Regions from separate parts of the Pseudoalteromonas sp. TAB23 genome, predicted to be linked through region 3. Evidence: predicted binding sites of a transcription regulator. Region 3 holds the regulator's gene; each other region holds the start of a gene.
What was found. The regulator FliA, encoded in region 3, starts transcription of late flagellar genes. The targets are predictions, from matches to a motif close to CTAAAGNTNNNNNNNNNNNNGCCGATA.
Positions count from the first base shown of each region.

Region 1 (5,958 bases), on a different contig from region 3:
TTGATGTAATGGGGCGTTTAATTGGCCGTATGCACCAAGTAGCTAAAACAAAGCCTTTTACTTATAGGCCAACAGTTACCTGCGAGGAGTATTTACATACAGCCAAAGTTCATCTTCAAAAAAGTAACTTAGTGCCTATGGGAATAAATACTGCCTTTTATACTATTTTAGATTTAGTGATAGAGCAGGCGCAAAAACAGTATAAAGATGTGCAAAGTATTCGCTTACATGGTGACTGCCACGTTGGTAATATTTTGTGGGCAGGTGATGCGCTCATGTTTGTGGATTTAGATGACAGCCGCCAAGGTCCTGCAATCCAAGATTTATGGATGATGCTCAGTGGCGATAGAGCGACGCAACTGTTACAGTTAGACACCCTTGTGAATGCGTATGAAGAGTTTTGTGATTTTGATCACTCTCAGCTCAAATTAATTGAACCGCTGCGAGCGATGCGTATTATCCATTATATGGGATGGGTAGCTAAACGATGGAGCGATCCTGCCTTTGTGCGGAACTTTACATGGTTTGCTGATGACAAATACTGGGAGCAACAAATTTTAGCACTGAAGGAGCAACTTGCAGCATTGCAAGAAGCACCGTTAAAGTTATTGCCGTAATATTTTATTTAAAGACAAGTACAACGAGATACAAATGCTTAAAAAATTAAAACTGAGTTTATTACTTTTATGTTTACCATTTGCAGCACTTGCTGCACAGTTTGAAGTTGATAATCAATACACTGTTATTGATGTAGACAAAAGTACATCACCACAAGTAACCGAATTTTTCTCATTTTACTGTCCACATTGTTTTAAGTTTGAACCAGTAGCAAAAGCAATTGAACAAGGCCTGCCAGAAGGCGCTGAGTTTATTAAAAACCACGTGAACTTTTTAGGTGGCGTGTCGCCACAAGCACAAAGTAATTTAAGCTTTGCCTACTTAATTGCTAAGCAGCATGGTCTGGCGCAGAGTATTAGCGATCAAATTTTTAAAAGTATTCATGTTCAGCGTGCTCCTTTAACTGAAATGAAAGACGTTAAAAAATTACTTGAAGTAAACGGTATTGATAGCGCAACGTTTGATCAAGAAATTGCAAGCATGCCAGTTATTTCGGCTGAGCAAGCAATGCAAAACAAACAAAATAAATATTCAAAATTAGGCGCACTTACAGGTGTACCTACTTTTATTGTTAACGATAAATATAAAATAAACCTCAACACCATCAAAAATCAAAAAGAACTTGATGAGTTAGTAGCGTTTTTATTAGCACTATAAATTTCGGAGCATAATAATGATTAAATTAGTTAAAGCAGGTTTGCTTGCAGTACTACTTCCTATGGCGGCAACAAGCTTTGCAGCAACGTATGAAGAAGGCGTGCATTACGACGTTGTTTCTGAGCGCGCAACTAAAAAGCCAGAAATTAAAGAGTTTTTCTCATTTTACTGCCCTGCATGTAATAACATGGAAGCACTAATTGGTGAGTTTAAGCCTAAGCTTGATAAAAACGTTAAATTTAAAAAGAGCCATGTTGATTTTGTAGGTGTACGCGACCCAGAAAACCAACAGATGATGAGCCAAGCACTCGCTACTGCAGAAGTGCTTCCGCAAAAAGATAAAATTGTCTCTGCAATCTTTAATCATATTCATACAAAGCGCGCTAGTTTTAATGAGCTTGCAGATGTAAAAGATATATTTGTAGCGCAGGGCGTTGATGGCGATAAGTTTGATAAGCTGTTTAAAAGCTTCTCGGTACGTACGCTGAGCTCTAAAATGAAACGCGATCAAGACTACTTTAAAGAAAAAGGCGCACTACGTGGCGTACCTACATTTATTGTAAATGGTAAGTATAAATTAAACCTAGGTCGTGAGTCGGGTATTACTGAACCAGAAGATATTAGCAAACTGATTAATTACTTAGCTAATAAATAAATTTAGCCAAAATAAAAAAAGCTCCTTAAGGAGCTTTTTTGCTTTATAAGGATATAGCGATGGAAAAAATATTAGTATCGAGTTGTTTGCTAGGGCAGCCTGTTCGCTACGATGGTAGAGGACACGCAATTTTGCATCCACAGCTTAATTTGTGGCAAAAACAAAATAGATTAATTGTGTTTTGTCCTGAGGTCGCTGGTGGGCTTCCTACTCCTAGAGCTCCTGCTGAAATAATACAGGGGAGTGTAATTACTAATTTAGGAGAAGATGTAACAGAACAGTTTCAAACTGGAGCTAATATAGCGCTAGAACTCTGTAAAAAGAATCAAGTTCGTTTTGCTCTACTTAAAGAATCGAGCCCTTCTTGCGGACGAAATACAATATATGATGGAAAGCATCGCGGAGTAAAAATCGAAGGGCTAGGTTTAACTACAGCATTATTAATAAAAAATGGTATTCAAGTATTTAGTGAAAAGCAAATACCAGCACTTATAAAAGTACTGGCACTTTAATTTTGGTTGGTTATTTGCGCTGCAAGAAAACACCCGACTCAATGTGATGTGTATATGGGAACTGATCAAATATAGCAAAGCGCTTAACGTTGTGCGTACGTGTTAGGTGATCAAGGTCACGCTCAAGGGTTTCAGGATTACACGATATATAAATTATGCTTTCGTAGTTAGCCACTAAGTCACACGTTAATTCATCCATGCCCGCGCGCGGTGGATCAACTAATATGGTTTGGCAGTCATAGCTTTTAAGGTCAATACCGTCTAAGCGAGAGAAAGTACGCTCTCCATTCATTGCTTGAGTAAACTCTTCACTAGACATACGAATAATATCTAGGTTCTCTACGTTATTTTTAGCAATATTGTATTGAGCAGAATGAACAGATGATTTTGATATTTCTGTTGCTAATACTTTATTAAAACAGCCCGCTAACGCAATTGAAAAGTTACCGTTACCGCAATACAGTTCTAATAAATCATTTTTAAGTGGTTTACATAAATCTTGCGCCCACTCCAGCATATTAATATTTACTTTTGCATTAGGCTGAGTAAAGCTATTTTCTACTTGTTGATAAATAAGCTCTTGACCATTAACTGTTAAACGCTCAGTTACAAAGTCATCACCCAGCACTTCTTTTTGTTTGCGAGCACGGCCGATAAAGTCAATTTTGTATTTACTGCTTAGTTTTTCTTTAAGCGCTTTAATTTCACTTAACCATTCATCATCAAGTGGTTTGTGATAAAGCAAGCTTACTAAAATTTCACCGCTTAGCGTGGATAGGTAATCGATTTGAAATAACTTACGACGTAATATTTCACAAGGCTTAAGATGCTCAATCATCACCTGCATTATTTCACCAACTAGAGGCGCTGCTGGATCAAATGTATCAACACGGATTTTTTCTTTTGTTTGTTGATCAAACATAATGTGAAACAGATCGTCACCGTCGTGCCATACTCTAAATTCAGCACGTTGGCGGTAGTTAGTTGGCTCTGAGCTAAATACTTCTAGTTGCTCCACACCAAAACGTTGGAACTGTGCACTAATACGCTGCTCTTTTTCACTTAACTGCGTTTGGTACTGTGTGGTATCTATTTTAATAACTGCCATTAACGCTACTACCTTATCTAAGATCTGTTTATCGGCGCTATTGTAGGGAGCGCTGCGTATTTGTCTAGTTTTGGCTAGCATTTATGCTGTTTTATTGAACATTGTACTTTAGTTTTTATTGTTATAGCCGATAATAAACTACGCACGCTTAGGAGACGAATCATGAAAATAGGTAATTATGGCTTTACGCCAAACAACAACATCAATAAATTCAATAATAAAGCTGATATACAGCAACCTACAATTACGTCTCCTCAAGATAGCTACCAACAACGAGGCCGAGAGTTGGCTGCAAAGGTGCTTGGCGATAAAATGGCTGAGCAGCTTGGATTGCCTATCGCAGAAAAAAAAGCAGATAAACCACTATTTGATTTTGATGAAATAGTAAAAAACGTACTCGATTTTGTAAGTAGTGCTGTTAATAAAGCAAAAGCTAACGGCGCTGATGACGAAAAGCTCAAAGATATGTTAGGCGACGCGCGCAAAGGAGTCCAAATAGGGATTGACGACGCTGTTGATGAACTCAAAGGTACAGGCGTATTTAATGATGACATGGAAGAGGGGATTAATAAGTCCAAAGAGGGAATTTACAATGGGCTTGATAAGTTTGAAGAGTCGTTATTTAACCCACAATCTGCCAGCGTAAATATAAGCCAGGCTCAATATGTCAGTATGACGAGTAATGCAGAGTATAAATTTACTACCGCAGAAGGTGATGAGGTAAGTATTAGTTTTGCTGATGCATTTGAATCTCAGTCGGCAAGTGGCTATCAGCAAAACAATAATAGCGAGTCGTTTGCAAGCTCATCATCGCAATCTCGGCAGGTATCATTTTCGATGTCGGTTAATGGTGACTTAAATGAGCAAGAGCAAGAAGCTATTAATACGATGATGGAAGACTTACAAGATTTAAGTAAAACCTTTTTTGGTGGTGATTTAGATGAAGCATTTGAACAAGCGCAGGAGCTGAGTTTAGACAGCGATCAGCTGGTGGCTTTTTCTATGGATTTACGCCAAACAAAAACAATAGCAACAGTTAAAAGCTATGAAGAATATAGACCAGCACCAGAAAAACAAGTAGCGGAGGGTTTAGCTCCTTTTAATGACGACCTTAAAAATGCTTTTGAAAAAGCGGGTGAGCTTGGATTACAAAATCAGCTAGCTGGCATTCTCCAATGGTTAAATCAAGATCAGGAACAAATAGATAAGTTAGTAGATTACACAAAGTCTATGTTCGAAAACCTTAATCAGTTAAATTCTGCGGCCGACAGGCTTACTGATTTAGAAACCACGCAAAGTTAAACTACTTTCTTTTATAAATACCTCATGGCAAACTGCCGTTCTTAAAGTAAAGTGGGAACGGTAGTTTGTCAGCGCATATAATGGTCTTTGATTCAGGTATTGGTGGAACTACTGTACTTGAGCATATAAAGCAAAGTATCCCCAATGCTCAGTACAGTTATTTTATGGATAATGCATTACTGCCTTATGGTGCTCAATCCCAAAAAACCATCATTAACCGATTATGCTCACTTATTCATTTCATCAAAGCTAATACGCTTAATGTTGATTTAATTGTAATAGCGTGTAATACCGCTTCTACATCTGCACTTAGTGCTGTTCGCCAAATGACAGATATTCCTATAGTAGGTGTTGTGCCAGCAATAAAGCCTGCGGCAGAGTTAACACGTTCAAATCATATTGGCTTATTAGCCACACCGGCAACGGTCGCCAGTTCATACACTAAAACATTAATTACTGAGCATGCTCGTAATGTAACCGTTAATCTATATAGCAGTGTGGAGTTAGTAACTTTAGCTGAGCAATACTTTTTTACAGAGTCTTTGGATACAAACAAGCTGCATCAAGTGCTTGATGGCCTACATATAGATAAAACTATAGATGTACTTGTATTAGGATGTACGCACTTTCCAATATTAGCAGAGCCTATTAGTCAGTATTTTGAAGGGAATGTAAAATTACTTGATTCAGGTGTAGCGATAGCAAACAGAGTCAACTACCTACTTAACCAACTTAACTTCTGTGTGAATAAACTAACAGACATAAAAAAGCCGCTGCAATATTATGCAACGGCTGATGTGTTTAGCAATAAGCTAGCGGTAAAGCTAGTTACACTGACTGATCCGTCTCAGTACGTAGAGCATTAGAATCATCTTCTTGTTTTTGTTTTGCTTCACGTACCTTTAAAGTACGTTGTTGGAACTCGCTATCGTTCAAGTTAGCAATTGCATTGTCTGCATCAGCTTGCGCCATTTCAACAAAACCAAAGCCACGACGCTTGCCAGTATTCTTATCCTTTAATAAACGAACATTGAATACTTTGCCTTGTTCTTCAAATAATGCACGAACCACACCTTCGTTTGCACGATAAGGAAGGTTACCAACAT
Region 1 covers NZ_AUTP01000198.1:696-6,653, reverse strand. The annotation lists gene L654_RS0110115 (serine/threonine protein kinase) at 1-617, shown strand, start outside; gene L654_RS0110110 (thiol:disulfide interchange protein DsbA/DsbL) at 652-1,275, shown strand; gene L654_RS0110105 (thiol:disulfide interchange protein DsbA/DsbL) at 1,292-1,930, shown strand; gene L654_RS0110100 (DUF523 domain-containing protein) at 1,990-2,442, shown strand; gene trmA (tRNA (uridine(54)-C5)-methyltransferase TrmA) at 2,453-3,550, opposite strand; gene L654_RS0110090 (DUF5610 domain-containing protein) at 3,713-4,852, shown strand; gene murI (glutamate racemase) at 4,918-5,718, shown strand; gene L654_RS0110080 (RNA-binding protein) at 5,681-5,958, opposite strand, start outside.
Region 1: the regulator FliA is predicted to act here: its motif matches at 3,657-3,683, upstream of L654_RS0110090 (DUF5610 domain-containing protein).

Region 2 (5,958 bases), on a different contig from region 3:
CAACCGGAGAAGATAGCGCTTTATATGGGCTAGCTTTCCATGGCAGCGTAGGTGGCGATCTTTTGTTAGGTGATTTAAGGTTGCGCGACTGTCTGTATCTTTGTTGTTCAACCGGTAAGGGGCTCTCTGAGCTTATAAGTAATTCTAAATCTGGGTAATCAATATTAAACTCTAGATTTAAAGCATTATGTAAACTTTGAATATCTACATAAATATCATCTTCAATGGTAATTTGATTTTTTGCTAATAAGTAGCTCTGTGTAGGACTAGTAAATACAGCGGGTGTAACCGCTGCATTTAGAAAAAGAGGTTGTTGATTTGCTCCAACACCTTGAGCAATTCGATTGCTAGCATCAACATTCATTGCAAATTGTAGAATGTCAAATAAGTCGCTTAAACTAACTTGTACACTTTGCTCGCTTTTAATTGCTGCAACTTCACCTAAGTAGTATGAGTTTAAATAAAGCGAAAGTATTAATAACTCGCCTGTGGCGATTCGCTGTTGCTGATTTTCTTTGTTTTTATAATCAATTACTTCAACGGGCTTAGTTAGCTTTAGTTCAATTGCGCGTAGTGTTGTTAAAGCATCCCCTACGGAAGAATTAGGATTAGCGATTACACTATTACTAAGCAAACTACTTATGCTTAGTAATAGTGCATACAATAAATTATTTAGCGTCATTCACTGTTAAAACATTAAGTGATTGTGAAGTTAAAGGCAGAGTGTATTGTGCAAATGTAAGGTCTTTATATTCTTGACTGCCTTCATATTTAAAAATGACTTTTCCTGTTTTATCTAAATTTTTGTCACTAAATAAACTAAGGGTTACAAACGCATTATCCACTTCTGGATAAATACTTAAATTACCAATTTCTGCAATTTTAACTTGCTCGTTATTGCTATCAACAAAGTAAGCACTTAATTTACCGTAGCTACTAAACTTACCTTCTCGTTTTATATTCAATAAAAACTGAGGACGTTGATTGCTTTCATTTAGCACTAGTTGAGCTTGCTCTATGGCAACTTCTGGCTGTTTCATGTCTTTACGTAACAAAATAGGAATGCTGTAGCTCATAATCATATTAACTTTTATTGAGCTTGTTTTATTAGTATTTTCACCAGGCAATGCTTGAAATAGAAGATGAGAGCGGTACTCACCAGAAGCTAGGCCTTTAGGTTTACGTATTGCTATTTTTACTGTTTGTTTTTCACCAGGTGCTAAACGCATTTGTTTTGGTGACAAACGTGCCATTGAACTTAAACTTTCGCTTGTAGCCTCTGCCAACTGTATGTAGCCACCGCTAGGTTGCGCTTGCTTCTCACTCCATAAAACACGATATGTTTGATATTCATCACCTGTATTAATTACTGTAACTTTAGCGGTTCGTTGGCGTTCATCAAAACTAATACGGGTTGGAGAGATAAGTAAATTTGCGTATGCATTTTTTCCTAAAATACATACACTCAGTGCGAGCAGCACTACAACTTTATAAAGCATGTTTTTCCTTTAGTAATCAATCGTAATTTCTAATTGGGTGTCAGTAATAAAACTACCATCTAAGTAACTTTGGCTAGTCCCTGTCGTTATTAAACGGCCACCTACTTTGAGTAAAAGCTCTCCAAACTCATCGCTAGTTTGCGTTCTTGGTAAATCTACTAATACAACCGAAAACTTGGCACTATTAGCTCCTAGTGCTTCACTTTGCAATGTAGAGTCACTCGTTTTGTTAAACGATATTTGAGTAAGGGGAGGTAAATCGGTAAATAAAAGTTCTGCGGGATTACCCTCAGTTAATACGTAAATATTACCAAATGTGGTTGTTTCACCTTCATGGCTAATGGTTATAGAGCTTAAGGTATTATTTTGAGGGATAACTAAAGTGCCAAAATTAAGCGCTTCTTGTTGTATGCTTGCGCTATAGGCTTGCTCGCTAAACATTAACGAAAGCCAAGCAGAAACATACAAAAAGCGCATTGTTTGTTTAAACACTAATTAATATGACACTTCAATATTAAAGCTACCAGAATACTCACCATCAGGGTAATCCACACTTGATGCGTTTGATGAAGTAGAAAGAGTCGCGCCTATATTAAATGATACAGCGCCATCAACACCAGCCTGTAGGTTGGGCGTAGCACTTGTATATAATCCACCAGCATTAGTACCGCTCGTTATAAAGTAAGTCCAAGTACCTACAGTAAAATCAGGTTCATTCAACCCTTGACCAGCTAAAGGTTGTACTAAAGTATTTACTGGGTCGCTAATGGTTAAAATAGAATTTGGTACTACATCTGACACACTAAAAGCACCCGCTTCACCACCTTCAATTATTGATATAGTTGCCACATTACCAGCAGCGTCGTCTTGCGAGGTAACATTAGTTGCATCAGGATCAGGATTAATTGTAAGCGTAGCTTGCAGATTGCCTGTAGGATCTGAAATAGCACGAATAGTACCAAAATTTAAATCGTTATCTTTTGTGAGTACTACAGCATTTTGTACCGTTACTTTCGCTTCAAATGACTCTGTAGCAGCATAAGTGCTAAACGAGCTGACCACGGTGGCTACAGCTAATGCAGATAAATAAAACTTCATGCTAAATCCTTATAAGAAAATGGGCTTTATCAAATATTTGCCCAACTATAGTTAGTATCGACTATTAGTACAAATACTTTAATACTATATAAGTTTAAAAGGCCTAATTTATTAATTATATTGGCTTTCCGACAAAAGCAGCAATATTACATGCTTGATCAAGCTGATTAGCTAAATAACAAAACGCACTTACTTGAGCATCGTTTTTAAATGGACCTACACGTAATCCATACAAAGTCATATTATTATTTTTACGTTCAAACATAGTAAAATTAAATTGAGTAAATGCACTGGGGTATAATTGCTTAAGCCTTTCGACTCTTGCTTTAACAAGCTCTGGCTTTAAATACCAACCAAGCTGTGCTCCAATTTTAGTTTCATCTGTTAAGGTGAGTTCTGAATTTTGTAAGTTTGGTGTTTTTACTTCGGGAGTGTTATTTAGTGCCGTCGGTTCCAAATTCTGTGAAGGCTGATTACCATAGGTGATATCGGTTTTATTTTGCATGAGTAAAGGAGGGTTTTCAGTTAATTCACTTCGAGACGATAACGCCATAATTAACAGCTGTAAATCATCTTCCATAGCAGTTAAACGACCAATGCTTTCTTGCTGTAAGTGCCACTGCGAAACATACTCTTTTACTTGTTTATCAGTAATTAAAGAATGCTGCACGCTCTCGTTATTTACAGTTGCGCTGCTACATCCATATAAATAAAAAGATAAGAATAAAACTGATATTAAATGACAAGACTTAAAATACCGCATTGCAAAATGCACTCTACTAACCAAGATAATAAATCAAAGCAAATTTTGCGCCACTTTATAGCAACTTTTTAATTAAGTAGTCTATTTTGAGGTAAGAAAAGCCATATCGATAACAAGGCAAAATTTCATCATTTAGTTGGTATCACTAATTGTTGCTGCATTGCTCTAACTCCGGCATACATGCCGTCGTATATCAAAAATTATTAGCGAAGTTAGCGTCAGGTCTAATCCTTCAAATTGATTAGGTATTATTGTAGATTGATATTACATGCTGTGCGCTAAAGCTTTACTGGCTTATCAGTGTAGTTACTTACTATGCAATCGAGTTTGTACAGTTTGAATACGTCACAGTCTGCTTTTGCATTTTTAAAGTTTTGGTAAGAGCCAAGTTTCAGCCTGTAAAACATTTTGTCGTTTATTTTGGCGGTTTCTACGTTAGTCAATATTTTGTCTCTAAACAACGGCGCTGCTTTAGCATTTAGCTCTTGCCATGCTTTAGCCACACCTTGCTCGGAGTCAACCGAAGCTACTTGCAAAGCAAATACATGTTTAGGTGTATTTAATTTTACAGTTTGTTTTTTATCACTGTAGTTTTGTTTAGCTTGTTGGCGTGACTTAACATTGCGTGTGTTTCGTGGTGAGCGTACAGACTTGCTGCTGTACCCTTGATTAGACTGCGCAATAGCTTTGCTGTTTATAATATCAATATGATTTACGAGGTAAGTTATTTCTTTTTCTAATCTTAAAATTCGCTCTATGCCTTCACGAGCTTGTTGCCACTGCATTGCGGCATCTTTTAGCTGAGCAAGTTCAAGGGCTGTAATTGATACGTAGTCAGGCGAGTTACTTTGAGGTTGTTCATCAATGGTTTTTATTTCAGGCGAGACGCTGCATGCTGTACCAAATAAAAGCATTAGCAAGCTAAGTAAAAGCCCAATGTTATTTTTTTTATATATAAACATGTATTAGTTGTCCTGAAAGCAGTGTTTTTACACTACATTTCAGTTAAACATTCTCACAAGAAAGCGTTTAACTTTATTTAAGCTGTGAGCCATAAAACTAGCTCTTCGCATGCTTGTCAGTGTTTCGTAAAACACAACGTTGCATACTCCATCCCTTCCTTGAGAGCATTATTTAATACAAATTCAATGCCAATTAACACAAACTTTACAACATAAATAACAATATGTCTGTAATGACTTAAAAACTTTTATTTTAGAGCTATTCCTTTTCTAATTTTGATCCTGATAAAACTCATAAAAAAAGGCGCCGATATAGGCGCCTTTCATGTTTTCGTTAACTGTTAAATCAGTTTTTTGATAAATGATTTTAATTCATCGGCAAATTCATCGCGACGAAGTGCAAATTCAATCGTTGCCTTTAAGTAACCAATTTTACTTCCACAATCGTGGCTGCGGCCTTTTATAGCGTATGCATCTACTTTTTCGTGTTCCATTAACATCGCAATTGCGTCAGTTAATTGAATTTCGTCGCCTGCACCTTGCGGAGTTTTTGCAAGTAACGGCCAGATATTTTCGCTTAATACGTATCGACCCACTACAGCTAAGTTTGATGGAGCTTCATCTACTGGCGGCTTTTCTACCATATTAAATATTGGCGAGCTTTCACCTTGCTTTAAGTCAACATCACCTAAATCAACCACACCAAACTGGTTAACTTGTGCCATTGGTACTGGTTCTACCATAATTTGACTGTGCTTGGTTTTCTCAAAATTAGCGATCATTTCTGCTAAGTTATCTTTTTTAAGATCGCTCTCTACATCATCAATAATTACATCTGGTAAAATAACTACAAACGGTTCGTTACCAATAATAGGCGCTGCACAACTAATAGCGTGGCCTAAGCCTTTTGCTTCACCTTGGCGTACGTGAATAATGGTTACGTCTTTAGGGCAGATTGCTTGCACTTCGGCAAGTAATTGCCGCTTAACACGCTTTTCTAAAGTAGCTTCTAGTTCAAAACTTGTATCGAAGTGATTTTCGATTGAATTTTTACTTGAGTGCGTCACTAACACTATTTCTTTAATTCCTGCAGCAACGGCTTCGTTTACTACATATTGAATTAAAGGACGGTCTACCACTGGAAGCATTTCTTTAGGAATTGCTTTAGTGGCTGGTAACATACGAGTACCAAGGCCCGCTACTGGGATCACTGCTTTCATTTTATGTTTTCCTTAATCTTTTATTATACTGAAAATGGATATTGAATCGCTTCATGGCATTGATAGCCTGTTACTTCAAAGTCGTCTCGTGTTACCCACGTTTCTATGTCTTCTAATGATGTAATTTTTGGATTAATTTTTAACTGAGGTGACGCAAATGGCTCACGCGTTAACTGCACGTCTCGCATCAGTTCAAGTTGGTTTTCGTAAATATGTGCATTAGCAATTTTATGATACGCCTTACCCGCTTTGTGGCCGGTAATTTGAGCCACTAACGCAAGCAACACAAAACACTGAATTTGATTGAAATTAAGGCCAAGCGGTACATCACAGCTTCGCTGGTATGACGTTAAGTATAGCGTATCGCCAAGTAGTGAAAAAGTGTGCGTATGCATACACGGGCGCAAACAACCAAG
Region 2 covers NZ_AUTP01000324.1:111,106-117,063, reverse strand. The annotation lists gene L654_RS0121655 (MSCRAMM family adhesin SdrC) at 1-634, opposite strand, end outside; gene L654_RS0121650 (fimbria/pilus periplasmic chaperone) at 669-1,499, opposite strand; gene L654_RS0121645 (DUF4402 domain-containing protein) at 1,509-1,991, opposite strand; gene L654_RS0121640 (DUF4402 domain-containing protein) at 1,995-2,597, opposite strand; gene L654_RS0121635 (SPOR domain-containing protein) at 2,713-3,267, opposite strand; gene L654_RS0121630 (SPOR domain-containing protein) at 3,639-4,322, opposite strand; gene galU (UTP--glucose-1-phosphate uridylyltransferase GalU) at 4,664-5,542, opposite strand; gene L654_RS0121620 (thymidylate synthase) at 5,566-5,958, opposite strand, start outside.
Region 2: the regulator FliA is predicted to act here: its motif matches at 2,653-2,679, upstream of L654_RS0121640 (DUF4402 domain-containing protein).

Region 3 (5,958 bases):
TATTAGTGCTGGATGCTGACTTAGGTCTAGCAAACTGTGATGTGATGCTTGGTTTACGTGTAGAGCGCAATTTATCACACGTTTTGTCAGGTGAATGTGAGCTTGACGAGATTTTAGTTGAAGGCCCTGCTGGTATTAAAATTGTACCCGCTACATCGGGCTCGCAAAGTATGGTTGAATTATCGCCATCTGAGCATGCCGGGCTAATTCGTGCATTTAGCGAATTGAATACCGAATTTGATATTTTAATTGTAGATACAGCCGCTGGTATTTCAGACATGGTGCTAAGCTTCTCACGAGCAGCACAAGATGTAATGGTTGTAGTGTGCGATGAACCAACATCAATAACCGATGCTTACGCACTTATTAAAGTATTAAGCCGCGAGCACGGTGTTTATAAGTTCAAAATTGTTGCCAATATGGTCCGCAGTATGCGTGAAGGCACTGAATTGTTTGCAAAACTATCTAAAGTTACCGATCGCTTTTTAGATGTTTCAATGGAGCTAGTAGCAACGGTTCCTTATGACGAAAATATGCGCAAAGCAACACGTCGCCAAAAGGTGATTGTTGAGCTCTTTCCAAGTTCGCCAGCCGCTCTCGCGTTTAAAGCGCTGGCGACAAAAGCAGTTAAATGGCCAATACCAAATCAACCATCTGGGCATTTAGAGTTTTTCATTGAGAAACTAGTAAACGGCTAATTATGACAACATTGGTGAATAGAGCTATGGGATATCAATCAACACAAAACTTAAATGTGATTGTTGAGAAACATGCATCACTTGTTAAAAAAGTGGCATGTCATCTAATTGCTCGATTACCACCTAGCGTTCAGCTTGATGATTTAATTCAATCAGGAATGATAGGTTTAATAGAAGCTTCAAAAAACTTTGATGCAACAAAAGGCGCAAGCTTTGAAACCTTCGCCGGTATTCGTATTCGCGGGGCTATGCTTGATGAAATGCGTCGTGGTGATTGGGCTCCTCGTTCAGTACACCGTAAAAGCCGACAAGTTGCAGAAGCAATTACTGGGCTCGAAAGCAGTCTGAATCGCGAACCAACAGATACAGAAGTTGCTGAAAAACTTGAAATTTCACTCAATGAGTACCATCATATTTTAAATGATGTTAATACCAGTAAAGTATTAGGCATAGAAGACCTTGGTGTAGATGAGGATGTTATTACTCCCGTAGGCCAAGATTTAGCGCTAGACAAACCTTTTAATAATGTTAAAAATGATCGGTTTAATGAGTCTTTGCTAAATGCAATAAAGTCATTACCAGAGCGTGATGCAATGGTACTTTCTTTATACTATAACGATGAAATGAATTTAAAAGAAATAGGACATATACTCGATGTAAGCGAATCGCGTGTAAGTCAGATACATGGTCAGGCGATGATTAAGCTTAAAGCTAAAATCAATGACTGGATAAACTAGTAGTAAGTAAACTAAGGTTAATACCTCACTGGGGGATGTTTTGGATAAAAACATGAAAATTCTTGTAGTTGATGATTTTTCAACGATGAGACGAATTATAAAAAACCTATTACGTGACTTAGGTTTCACTAACGTTCAAGAAGCTGATGACGGGTCTACAGCTTTGCCTATGTTACAAAATCAAGTATTTGATTTTGTGGTTACAGATTGGAATATGCCGGGAATGCAAGGTATTGACCTTTTAAGAGCAATTCGTGCAGATGATAAGTTAAAACATATCCCTGTACTGATGGTAACGGCAGAAGCTAAAAAAGAACAAATAATAGCTGCAGCGCAAGCTGGCGTTAATGGTTATATTGTTAAGCCATTTACGGCTGGAACATTAAAAACTAAATTAGAGAAAGTATTTGAACGCTTAGGCTAATGATGGGGGAGAGGCTTATGTCAGCACCAGCTGCGCCTCAAATAACGTTAGAACAAGCTCGTCAACTCGTCATTTATTTAGAAAACGATGAGCAAGATAAAGCTAATCAGTTGATTTTAGAGACAGCTTCGCAAGAGCAGTCTAAATTATTTGCTGAAGTTGGGAAGTTGACTCGTCAACTGCACGAAGCACTTAAAAGTTTTGAGCTTGATACTCGCTTAACTAACATAACGACAGATGCGATTCCAGATGCTAAAAAGCGGCTTAATTATGTTATAGAAATGACAGAAAATGCGGCTAATAAAACAATGGATGCTGTTGAGGCTAGTTTACCTATAGCTCAGCAACTTGCAGATGAAATATCTCATATCAAACCGACATGGGATCGTTTAATGAGCCGGGAGATTGAGCTTGGTGAGTTTAAACAACTTTGCCATAGTATCGATAAGTTTATGAATAACTCTCATCATAAAACGGATGAGCTTCAAAGCTTAATGACAAATGTACTAATGGCTCAAGACTATCAAGACTTAACAGGTCAAGTTATTCGCCGTGTTATAGAACTTGTTAGAGAAGTAGAAGAAAGCTTACTTCATCTTTTAACAGCGTTTGCTGAACAAGATGACAGTGACAACACAGCGAATAAAGTAGAACAACAAAAAATAAAAGAACCAGTTGCCACACAAACTTTAGCAGGTCCTGAAGGCCCTATTATTGATAAAGAATCGCGTAATGATGTTGTGTCTGATCAAGATGAAGTCGATGATCTTTTATCAAGTTTGGGCTTCTAAGAGGAGAGTAACTGCATGTTTGAAGTCGATGAAGATATTTTACAAGACTTTCTTGTAGAGGCAGGAGAAATCCTAGAGCTTTTATCTGAACAGTTAGTTGAACTGGAAAATAATCCAGAAGATACCGAGTTACTAAATGCCATATTTAGAGGCTTTCACACTGTAAAAGGTGGTGCAGGCTTTTTAGCTATGACAGAACTTGTTGATGCTTGCCACGGCGCTGAAAACGTATTTGATTTACTACGTCAAGGCGTGCGAACGGTCAATTCAGAGTTAATGGATGTTATTTTACAAGCGCTCGACACCATTAATGAAATGTTCGCGACTATCCAAAATAGGGATAAGCCAGAACCAGCAGATCCTGAGTTACTTCAAACCCTCCACATTTTGGGCCTACCTCCAACAGAAGCCGAGCTTAACGGAGTCGCTTCAGAAACTGACGTTGAACAACCTCTTGATGAAGTAATTGATACGCCAATAGCTGATGAGGAAGATCCATTTGCATTTGATGAAATGTTTAGCGGAACTCCTTCGGTTAGTGATGCTGAAATAAACGAAATCACTGAAGATGAATTTGAAAACTTACTTGATGAACTACACGGTAAAGGACAAGGTCCTGCAGTTGAAAAGCCAGTAGCAAGTAGTAGTGATTTTAATGGTGATATTACTGATGATGAATTTGACAGCTTATTAGACGAGTTACATGGAGTTGGCAGTTTTGGTGAGGTTGCGAGTAAAGCACCTGAGCAAAGTAGTGTAGTTAAAGCACCTGTAGAACCAGCTAAACCAGCGTCAAATACTGCTAATTCATCAGATGATGAAATTAGTGATGATGAATTTGAAGCGCTTCTTGATGAACTTCATGGTAAAGGCACTGCACCTAAATCAATAGAAAGCACTCCAGCTGTGAAACAGCCCAATATCCCAGCTAAACCAGCTGCAAAAGCGAGTGTGCCTGTAAAAAAACCAGAACCTGTAAAAGCACCCGCTTCTAAACCAGTAGAAAAACCGGTTGCTAAAGCAGCGCCAGCAACGCCTAAAAAATCAGCGCCACCAGCAGCAGAGACGACAGTTCGCGTAGATACAAAACGACTTGACCAAATTATGAATATGGTTGGTGAGTTAGTACTTGTGCGAAATCGTTTGGTTAGTTTAGCGACCAACTCAGACAGTGAAGCAATGGGTAAAGCTATCTCTAACTTAGATGTAGTGACTGCTGATATTCAAGGCGCGGTTATGCAAACGCGAATGCAACCAATTAAAAAGGTATTTGGTCGTTTCCCTCGCGTAGTACGCGATTTAGCACGCAGCTTAAACAAAGACATTGACTTACAACTTGTAGGTGAAGAAACCGATTTAGATAAAAACTTAGTGGAAGCACTAGCTGATCCGCTTGTGCATTTAGTTCGAAACTCGGTTGACCACGGTATTGAAATGCCAGCTGTTCGTGAGGCTGCAGGTAAACCTAGAACAGGTAATGTTACTTTATCTGCGTCTCAGGAAGGCGACCATATTTTGTTGACCATTAAAGATGATGGCGCTGGTATGGATGCTGAGAAACTGAAAAAAATAGCAATTAGTAAAGGTGTGCTCGATCACGATCAAGCGAGTCGACTTTCTGACACTGAAGCATACAACCTAATTTTTGCACCTGGCTTTTCTACAAAAGAAGAGATATCTGATATTTCAGGTCGTGGTGTTGGAATGGATGTGGTGAAAACTAAAATCACCCAATTAAACGGCTCTGTAAGTATTCAATCTGAGTTAGGCGTAGGTACTATTTTAGAGATAAAAGTACCACTTACCTTAGCCATATTACCGACCTTAATGGTAATTGTTGGCGCACAAACATTTGCGTTACCACTTGCTGGTGTTAGTGAAATATTCAACTTAGATTTAACGAAAACAAATGTGGTTGATGGGCAATTAACAATTATTGTGCGTAAAAAGGCAATACCGTTATTCTACCTCGAGCACTGGTTAGTTAAAGGCTCAGATCGTTCACAGCGAAAAGCAAAAGGCCATGTAGTTATTGTGCAAATTGGTACGCAGCAAATTGGTTTTGTTGTTGACTCATTAATTGGCCAAGAAGAAGTTGTAATTAAACCACTTGATGCGTTACTACAAGGTACCCCAGGTATGGCAGGCGCTACAATTACTTCAGATGGTGGCATTGCACTGATTTTAGACGTTCCAAACATGTTAAAACATTACGCAGGCTAATAATAAAGTAGGTATATATTTAATATATACCTACGCATAAATTTAATAAGAGAGCTAAATGGCCGTTAAAGTTTTAGTTGTTGATGATTCAAGCTTTTTTCGCCGCAGGGTAAGCGAAATTCTTGAGCAAGATAGCGACATACAAGTTATAGGCTTTGCTGTGAATGGCAGAGAAGCTGTTGAAAAAGCAGCTCAGCTACGTCCAGATATGATCACTATGGATGTAGAAATGCCTGTGCTTGATGGTATTAGCGCAGTTAAAGAGATAATGGCGAGTAATCCAACGCCTATCTTAATGTTTTCATCACTAACACGTGATGGCGCAACAGCAACGTTTGATGCGCTAGATGCTGGAGCAATGGATTTTTTACCGAAAAAATTTGAAGACATCGCTCGCAATAATGAAGACGCTATAAAGCTTTTGCAAAATAAAGTGAAAGATATAGGGCGAAGACGTTTACCGCGAACGTTTAAATCTGCAACACCACCTAAGCCAGTAATATCAACTAAACCGATAACAAGCTCACTTTCGCAAAGAACAAACACACTAACGCCTTCGATAAAACAACCCGATAGAAGCTTTAAAAGAGCAGCACCTACAACATCGTCAGGTTCAAATGTTGCCTCAATGCGAGCAAGTGGAAAGCAATATCAGCTTGTGGCTATTGGCACTTCTACAGGTGGCCCTGTTGCACTACAAACTATACTGACTCAATTGCCAGCTAATTTCCCTCACCCTATTTTACTTATTCAGCATATGCCAGCTGCTTTTACACCTGCATTCGCAGCGCGCTTAAATGGTCTGTGCCAAATAAAAGTGAAAGAAGCACAACAAGGTGACCGCTTACAACCAGGAACGGCTTATCTAGCGCCTGGCGGACAGCAGATGATGGTAGAAGGGCGTGGTGCAAATAGAACACTGCGCGTATTTGAAGATCATAGCGAGAGAATAAGTTATAAACCGAGTGTAGATGTAACTTTTGCCAGTGCAGCAAAAACGTATCAAGGCGATGTGCTTGCTATCGTTTTAACAGGCATGGGCGCTGATGGACGTGACGGTGCAAGAATGTTAAAGCAAACGGGTG
Region 3 covers NZ_AUTP01000220.1:41,560-47,517, reverse strand. The annotation lists gene L654_RS0112485 (MinD/ParA family protein) at 1-698, shown strand, start outside; gene L654_RS0112480 (RNA polymerase sigma factor FliA) at 725-1,435, shown strand; gene cheY (chemotaxis response regulator CheY) at 1,476-1,859, shown strand; gene L654_RS0112470 (protein phosphatase CheZ) at 1,877-2,650, shown strand; gene L654_RS0112465 (chemotaxis protein CheA) at 2,666-4,873, shown strand; gene L654_RS0112460 (chemotaxis response regulator protein-glutamate methylesterase) at 4,932-5,958, shown strand, end outside.

Region 4 (5,958 bases), on a different contig from region 3:
TTTAAACATGTATCAATACCACTCATTCCACCCATATTAATATCGAGTAGGACTATATCGGGTACATTTACATTACAAATTTCAATTGCTTCTTCACCACTTCCAGCTGTTGTCACATTAAAATGCTCAGATAATATTTTTTTCAATACGATTAAGCTTAATAACTGATCGTCAACTATAAGTACTTTAGAATTCTTTAAACTTAATTTCAATTGATGGTCAGAGTAATTTATTGGCATAGAAAAATGTTTTGTTTTTTAATTAAAAACAGCCTATAGCATCACATTTTGTTATGCAAATGTTAATAAAAAAGAATTCTACTTATTAGTTACTAATAAAAATGATTTATGGTGAATCTTTATTGCATAAAAACAAAAAATGAGCCACTTGGGCTCATTTTATAACTTTGAATACTTAATTTAGTTAAGTATTATTCGTCATCATCTAAATCTAACTGTTGACGTTGAGCAGGTCGAGCTAAAATCTCTACATAGAAAGAGGTCAAACCTTGCTTTTCAATTTCGCCAATTTGGTTACTTAATTCAGCAACGTGCACAACTTGCGCATCTTCAGCTGTGTTACCAAACTTACAGTCAAATGCCCAATAGTCAGCATCTTCAGGTAGCGTTTTATTACGCTCTCTTTTCAAATATTTTTTCACTTCGTGCTTTGCAGCATCAACCATACGAGGGTATTTGATTTTCTCGTGATTTAGCGTGAATGTTTTCTTCATTACGTTCCTAATTACCTTGGTTTAATGATAATGGCATTTCATGTCATACCATTTGACGCCATTATAGCAATTGCATTTAATTTTTGGATGCTTTTTTTTCATTAAATCAATTATTAGCAAATATATAAAGCAGACCCGTTATAAAGCATATATTAACTGGTGATTATTACAATCATATATCACACCGCAATGAGCTGAAGTGGTTGATGTAATGCATCATTATTAAGGCTGTCGTAAAAAGCAGCTGCATCTATTGGGGGATTAGCTAGTTGGGTTTGTTCGCTTTTAATTCTTCTTCTGACGGCAAGCTCACAGTTATCTATTATATTAAGTGGAATATGCTTATCATCATTTCTAATCGCAAGTGGTTCAGGGCTTAAGCATTGTCTTAACTTAATACTTGTCATACCACAGTGCTCTCCTTCTTGAGATATTAATGATGCATTAAATTGTCCAACCAACATATTATATTCATCAGGGGCTAAAAGTTGCTTTGGACCTGCGCCAAATTGCTTTCTTAACGCCTCTTCTTCTATAACTAAATTATCTGTTTCAGTTTTTGGTAAATGAAATTGACTAAAGTCGAGTGCGTCATGTGACAGCATCGCTAATAATAGTGCAAATTCGCCACGGCGATTTTCATGCACACTATTATTGAGTCTACTGTTTAACTGACTCTCTGTGATTAACAAATCATCTATTTGCATAGTCTTTAGCCGATTGTGGTAACTGATAGATATTTATCGGCTTTATTTCAATTTTCTTTAGCTTTTTTCTTTACTTAAATACGCAATTTGCTATTATCAGCGCCGTTGCATTGGAGGGGTTCCCGAGCGGCCAAAGGGATCAGACTGTAAATCTGACGGCTCAGCCTTCGCTGGTTCGAATCCAGCTCCCTCCACCACTTTTCTTACCGCTAAGTTAAGTGGGGCCAAATGCAATAAAATTAGTGTGGAGGGGTTCCCGAGCGGCCAAAGGGATCAGACTGTAAATCTGACGGCTCAGCCTTCGCTGGTTCGAATCCAGCTCCCTCCACCACTTCTCTACTATTCCTATATTCCTATATTCCTATATTCCTATATTCCTATATTCCTATATTCCTATATTCCTATATTCCTATATTCCTATATTCCTATATTCAGTAACATCAAAACACCCACTGTAAACTCATACCATTTTGTTTTAACCAATTAGATGATGTTTTGTAATCGGGGAAAAACGCCTCTACTCGCTGCCAAAAAGCTTTGCTATGATTTAAATACTTTAAATGGGCAAGCTCATGAACAATCACATAATCTATAGCGTGGTAAGGAGCACCTATAAGATGTAAATTAAAAGTGAGTTCTCGCTTGCTATTACAACTCCCCCACTTTCGTTTATAAACACCTATTTTTAAATCATTTGGCAACTCTTCACCCATTTGAGTACAGAAATACGCTAAACGCATCTCTATGTATGCAATAAGCTGCTCTTTTAAATAAGTCTCTAATAGCTGTCGATACTTTTGATTAGTGTTTTTAACTCGAGGAGATATTGTAATAAGTAAGTGGTCATCATACGGGGTTACTTTGGAATCTTGGCCTGAGTCCAGTTTCAAATAAATAGTTTCTGAAAAAACACTTATTTTTTTAGATTCAACAGGGTACTGCTTAGTGTCCTCAATTAAAAATTGTTTTTTTAATTGTTCTGCAACCCACTCTTGTTTGTCAAATAACCAAGTATCAATGTGTTTTTTTGCGACAAAATGTGGCGCATACACAGTTACCTTTTGACTATGCACTTTTATTGCGACTGTTTTGCGTCTAGTACTCTTTTTCAATTGATATTCAAACACGACCTAAACTCTAAATATTGCATCCGTTTATATAATCCATATTACCATCAATTTTAAACTCTTAAGCATAAAGTCGCACTTAACTCCTAATCCGCTTTATTATAATAAGCTATAGATTGAGCCGTCTATTTTATTTGAATTGAAAGTTAAAACATTTTATTTACTTCAATAACAAAACAATAAATAAACTTGCTTAAAATTCGTCACTTTATAGCGCGATTAGAAATAACGGTTCATTTATTAGTAAATTAGATTAAACTTGTAAAATAAAGATTATATTTCGAGCCGTTATGCTATCAGCTTTCTTCATTACAGACCAAGATCCAAGCCTAATACTTAATGGGGTATACGACCCTCTTCTAGTCTCAATGTCTGTATTAATAGCCATTTTTGCTGCTTTTTTTACTACTAAGCTCATTGATTTAGCAAAAGAGACTAAATTCCCTCGTTATCAACGTTTAGCAAATATAACCGCAGCAACTGTATTTTCTTCTGGTATTTGGAGTATGCACTTTATAGGTATGTTAGCTTTTTCGCTATGTACTAATATAAGCTACGATCCAACAATCACACTACTCTCTTTTCTTCCTGCTTTATTAGCATGTCAGTATGCGGTATCAATACTTGTAAACAGTGATGGAAACTTTAGAGTGCTCAGCATTTGCTCCATCTTACTAGGGGCTGGTATTGGTACAATGCATTACAGCGGTATGGCTTCAATGGAGCTTTCCCCAATGTTGCGCTATGACCCACTGACCTTTGGCCTTTCAATTTTAGTTGCCGTCGCTCTTTCGTTTATAGCGTTATATAGCCGCTTTAATCTTGAAAAATTTTTTCCAAAACTATCATACCTACAAAATAGAGCCATCAGCGCTATAATATTAGGCTTTGCTGTTGCTGCTATGCATTATATGGGCATGGCATCTACACGCTTTGTTGCAACATCTCCTCTTTTATATGACGACGCAAATGCTTCTGCTGGGCTCACTTTTGTAGCCATCGCGGTTGCAACTGCAACGATTGCCATTACAAGCGTAGTAGCGGTACTTAATGGCATGGTCAGATATAAAATGTTACTTGAAGAAAAGTCAGCCGACGAGTCTCGCTTAAACGCAATTTTAGGCACAGCCATTGATGGAATCGTAACGATTGATCACACCGGCATTATTTTGAGCTTTAACGAATCAGCCAGTAAAATTTTTGGCTGGCACGAAAATGAAGTACAAAATCATAATATTAAAATGCTAATGGATGATGCTATCGCGATGCATCACGATAGCTACCTTTCTAAAGCTAAAAATATTGATTTAGGTAAAGTAATCGGTGTTAACCGTGAAATTTTTGCAAAGCATAAAAATGGCCACTTATTCCCGATTCGTTTGGGGATTGGAGAAGTTAATCAGCCAGGGCAAAATCCTCTATACGTAGGCTTCATAACAGACTTATCAGAGCAACGAGCTTTACAAAAAAGCCTAGAGGAAAAAGAACAAAAATACCGCTCTTTAATGGATAACATGCCAGGTGTGGCTTTTAGGTGTAAATTTGATGATAACTGGACCATGCTTTTTATCAGCCCGAGCATCAACGAGTTAACGGGTTATAACCCTAATGAATTTACTGAACATTGCATTGAATTTAACGATCTAGTTTTAAAATCAGACCAGCAACCTATTGTAGATGCCGTCACAAAAGCCGTAGAAGAAAAACGTCAGTATTCAATCGAATACAGAATTCGCCACAGAAGCGGTAAAATCTTATGGCTTTTAGATAAAGGCAGCATCGACTTTGATACCCAAGGCCAAGCAAAGTGGATTGATGGTGTTTTGGTTGATATTACAGAACGCAAAGAATATGAAGAAAAACTAGAGCAAGCTAAATTTAAAGCTGAAGAAGCTGCTTATGCAAAGCAATCTTTTATGGCTAATATGAGCCATGAAATACGCACCCCAATGAATTCTATAATAGGTTTCAGCGATCTATTAATGGATACCCCACTTGATCAAGAACAACAAAAACATTTAGTGACCGTAAATAATGCAGCGCGTTCATTACTTAGATTATTAAATGAAATTCTCGATTCCGCAAAACTAGAGCGCGGTAAGCTCACTATTGAGCCAATACACTTTAGTTTAAAGCCAGTAATAGACAGTATTATTTCTACTTTTTGGTTAGAAGCTAAAAAGAAAGATTTAGAACTTAAACTTCATATTAAAGAATCAGTAAGTGCTACTTATTACGGTGACCCAGATCGACTCAGGCAAGTACTTACTAATTTAATTGGTAATGCTATTAAGTTTACCGAAAAAGGCTCTGTTACCGTAACTGTTGCTATAACACAAAATCAGCATCTGTTTTTTGAAGTGCAAGATACCGGTATTGGTATTGCAAAAGATCGTATTCAAGCAGTGTTTCAACCTTTCGAACAAGCCGATGGTACTACTACTCGCCGCTTTGGTGGTACAGGTCTTGGTACTACCATAAGCAAACAACTTGTAGAGCTTATGGGCGGAACAATAAACTTAGTAAGTGAACTAGGTAAAGGCACCTGCTTTTACTTTTCATTGCCGCTTACTTTAGGTGACGAAACTAAAATAGATCATTTTGATGGTCTACACACCCAACTGCCTGCACTTAGGGTGTTAGTAGTTGACGATATAGAGCAAAATACAGAACTACTTTCTTTACTCCTGTCACGCGATCAGCATGCAGTTACCAAGGCATCTAACGGACTTGAAGCGATTAAAGTATTTGAAGAACAAGACTTTGATGTCATTTTAATGGATATACATATGCCATTGTGTGATGGCATAGAGGCAACACAAAAAATAAGAGCAATAGAAAATCAAAGACAAATTAAATACACGCCAATTATCGCGCTCACAGCCAGTGTATTACAACAAGATAAGCTTACGGCCAAAAAAGCAGGCATGAATGGCTTTGCAAATAAACCCGTCGATATAAATCAGCTAAACCAAGAAATAGCACAAGTGCTTGGTCTTGGTATTGAAAAAGAAATGGTTATATCGCAAAGCGATCCTAAAGCGCAGCATATAGATTTTGAAAAAGGGTTAGCCCTTTGGGGTTCTAAGTGTAAACAACTTACAGAGATTACTAAATTTATTAGTGACAGTAATAAACGGTTCGAAACATTATTCAGTGATAAATTATCAAACATAAAAGATGTCGATAGCACCATTCACACACTTAAAGGTGTTGCTGGTAACTTAGGCCTAATAACATTAATGAAGTTATTAACCGATTTAGAGCAAAAACAAAGTGACGCTAAAGTTATTAGTACTTTAGACGATATAAAAAACGAGCTACTTGTCATCTCACAATTGCTATCATCTAATACTTGCGATAAGCCAAGTAGTAAGCCTGAAGATAATAG
Region 4 covers NZ_AUTP01000366.1:6,561-12,518, reverse strand. The annotation lists gene L654_RS0124850 (diguanylate cyclase) at 1-239, opposite strand, end outside; gene L654_RS0124845 (DUF6172 family protein) at 431-733, opposite strand; gene L654_RS0124840 (VC2046/SO_2500 family protein) at 913-1,440, opposite strand; tRNA gene L654_RS0124835 (tRNA-Tyr) at 1,553-1,637, shown strand; tRNA gene L654_RS0124830 (tRNA-Tyr) at 1,687-1,771, shown strand; gene L654_RS0124825 (SprT family zinc-dependent metalloprotease) at 1,881-2,552, opposite strand; gene L654_RS0124820 (MHYT domain-containing protein) at 2,858-5,958, shown strand, end outside.
Region 4: the regulator FliA is predicted to act here: its motif matches at 1,475-1,501, upstream of L654_RS0124840 (VC2046/SO_2500 family protein).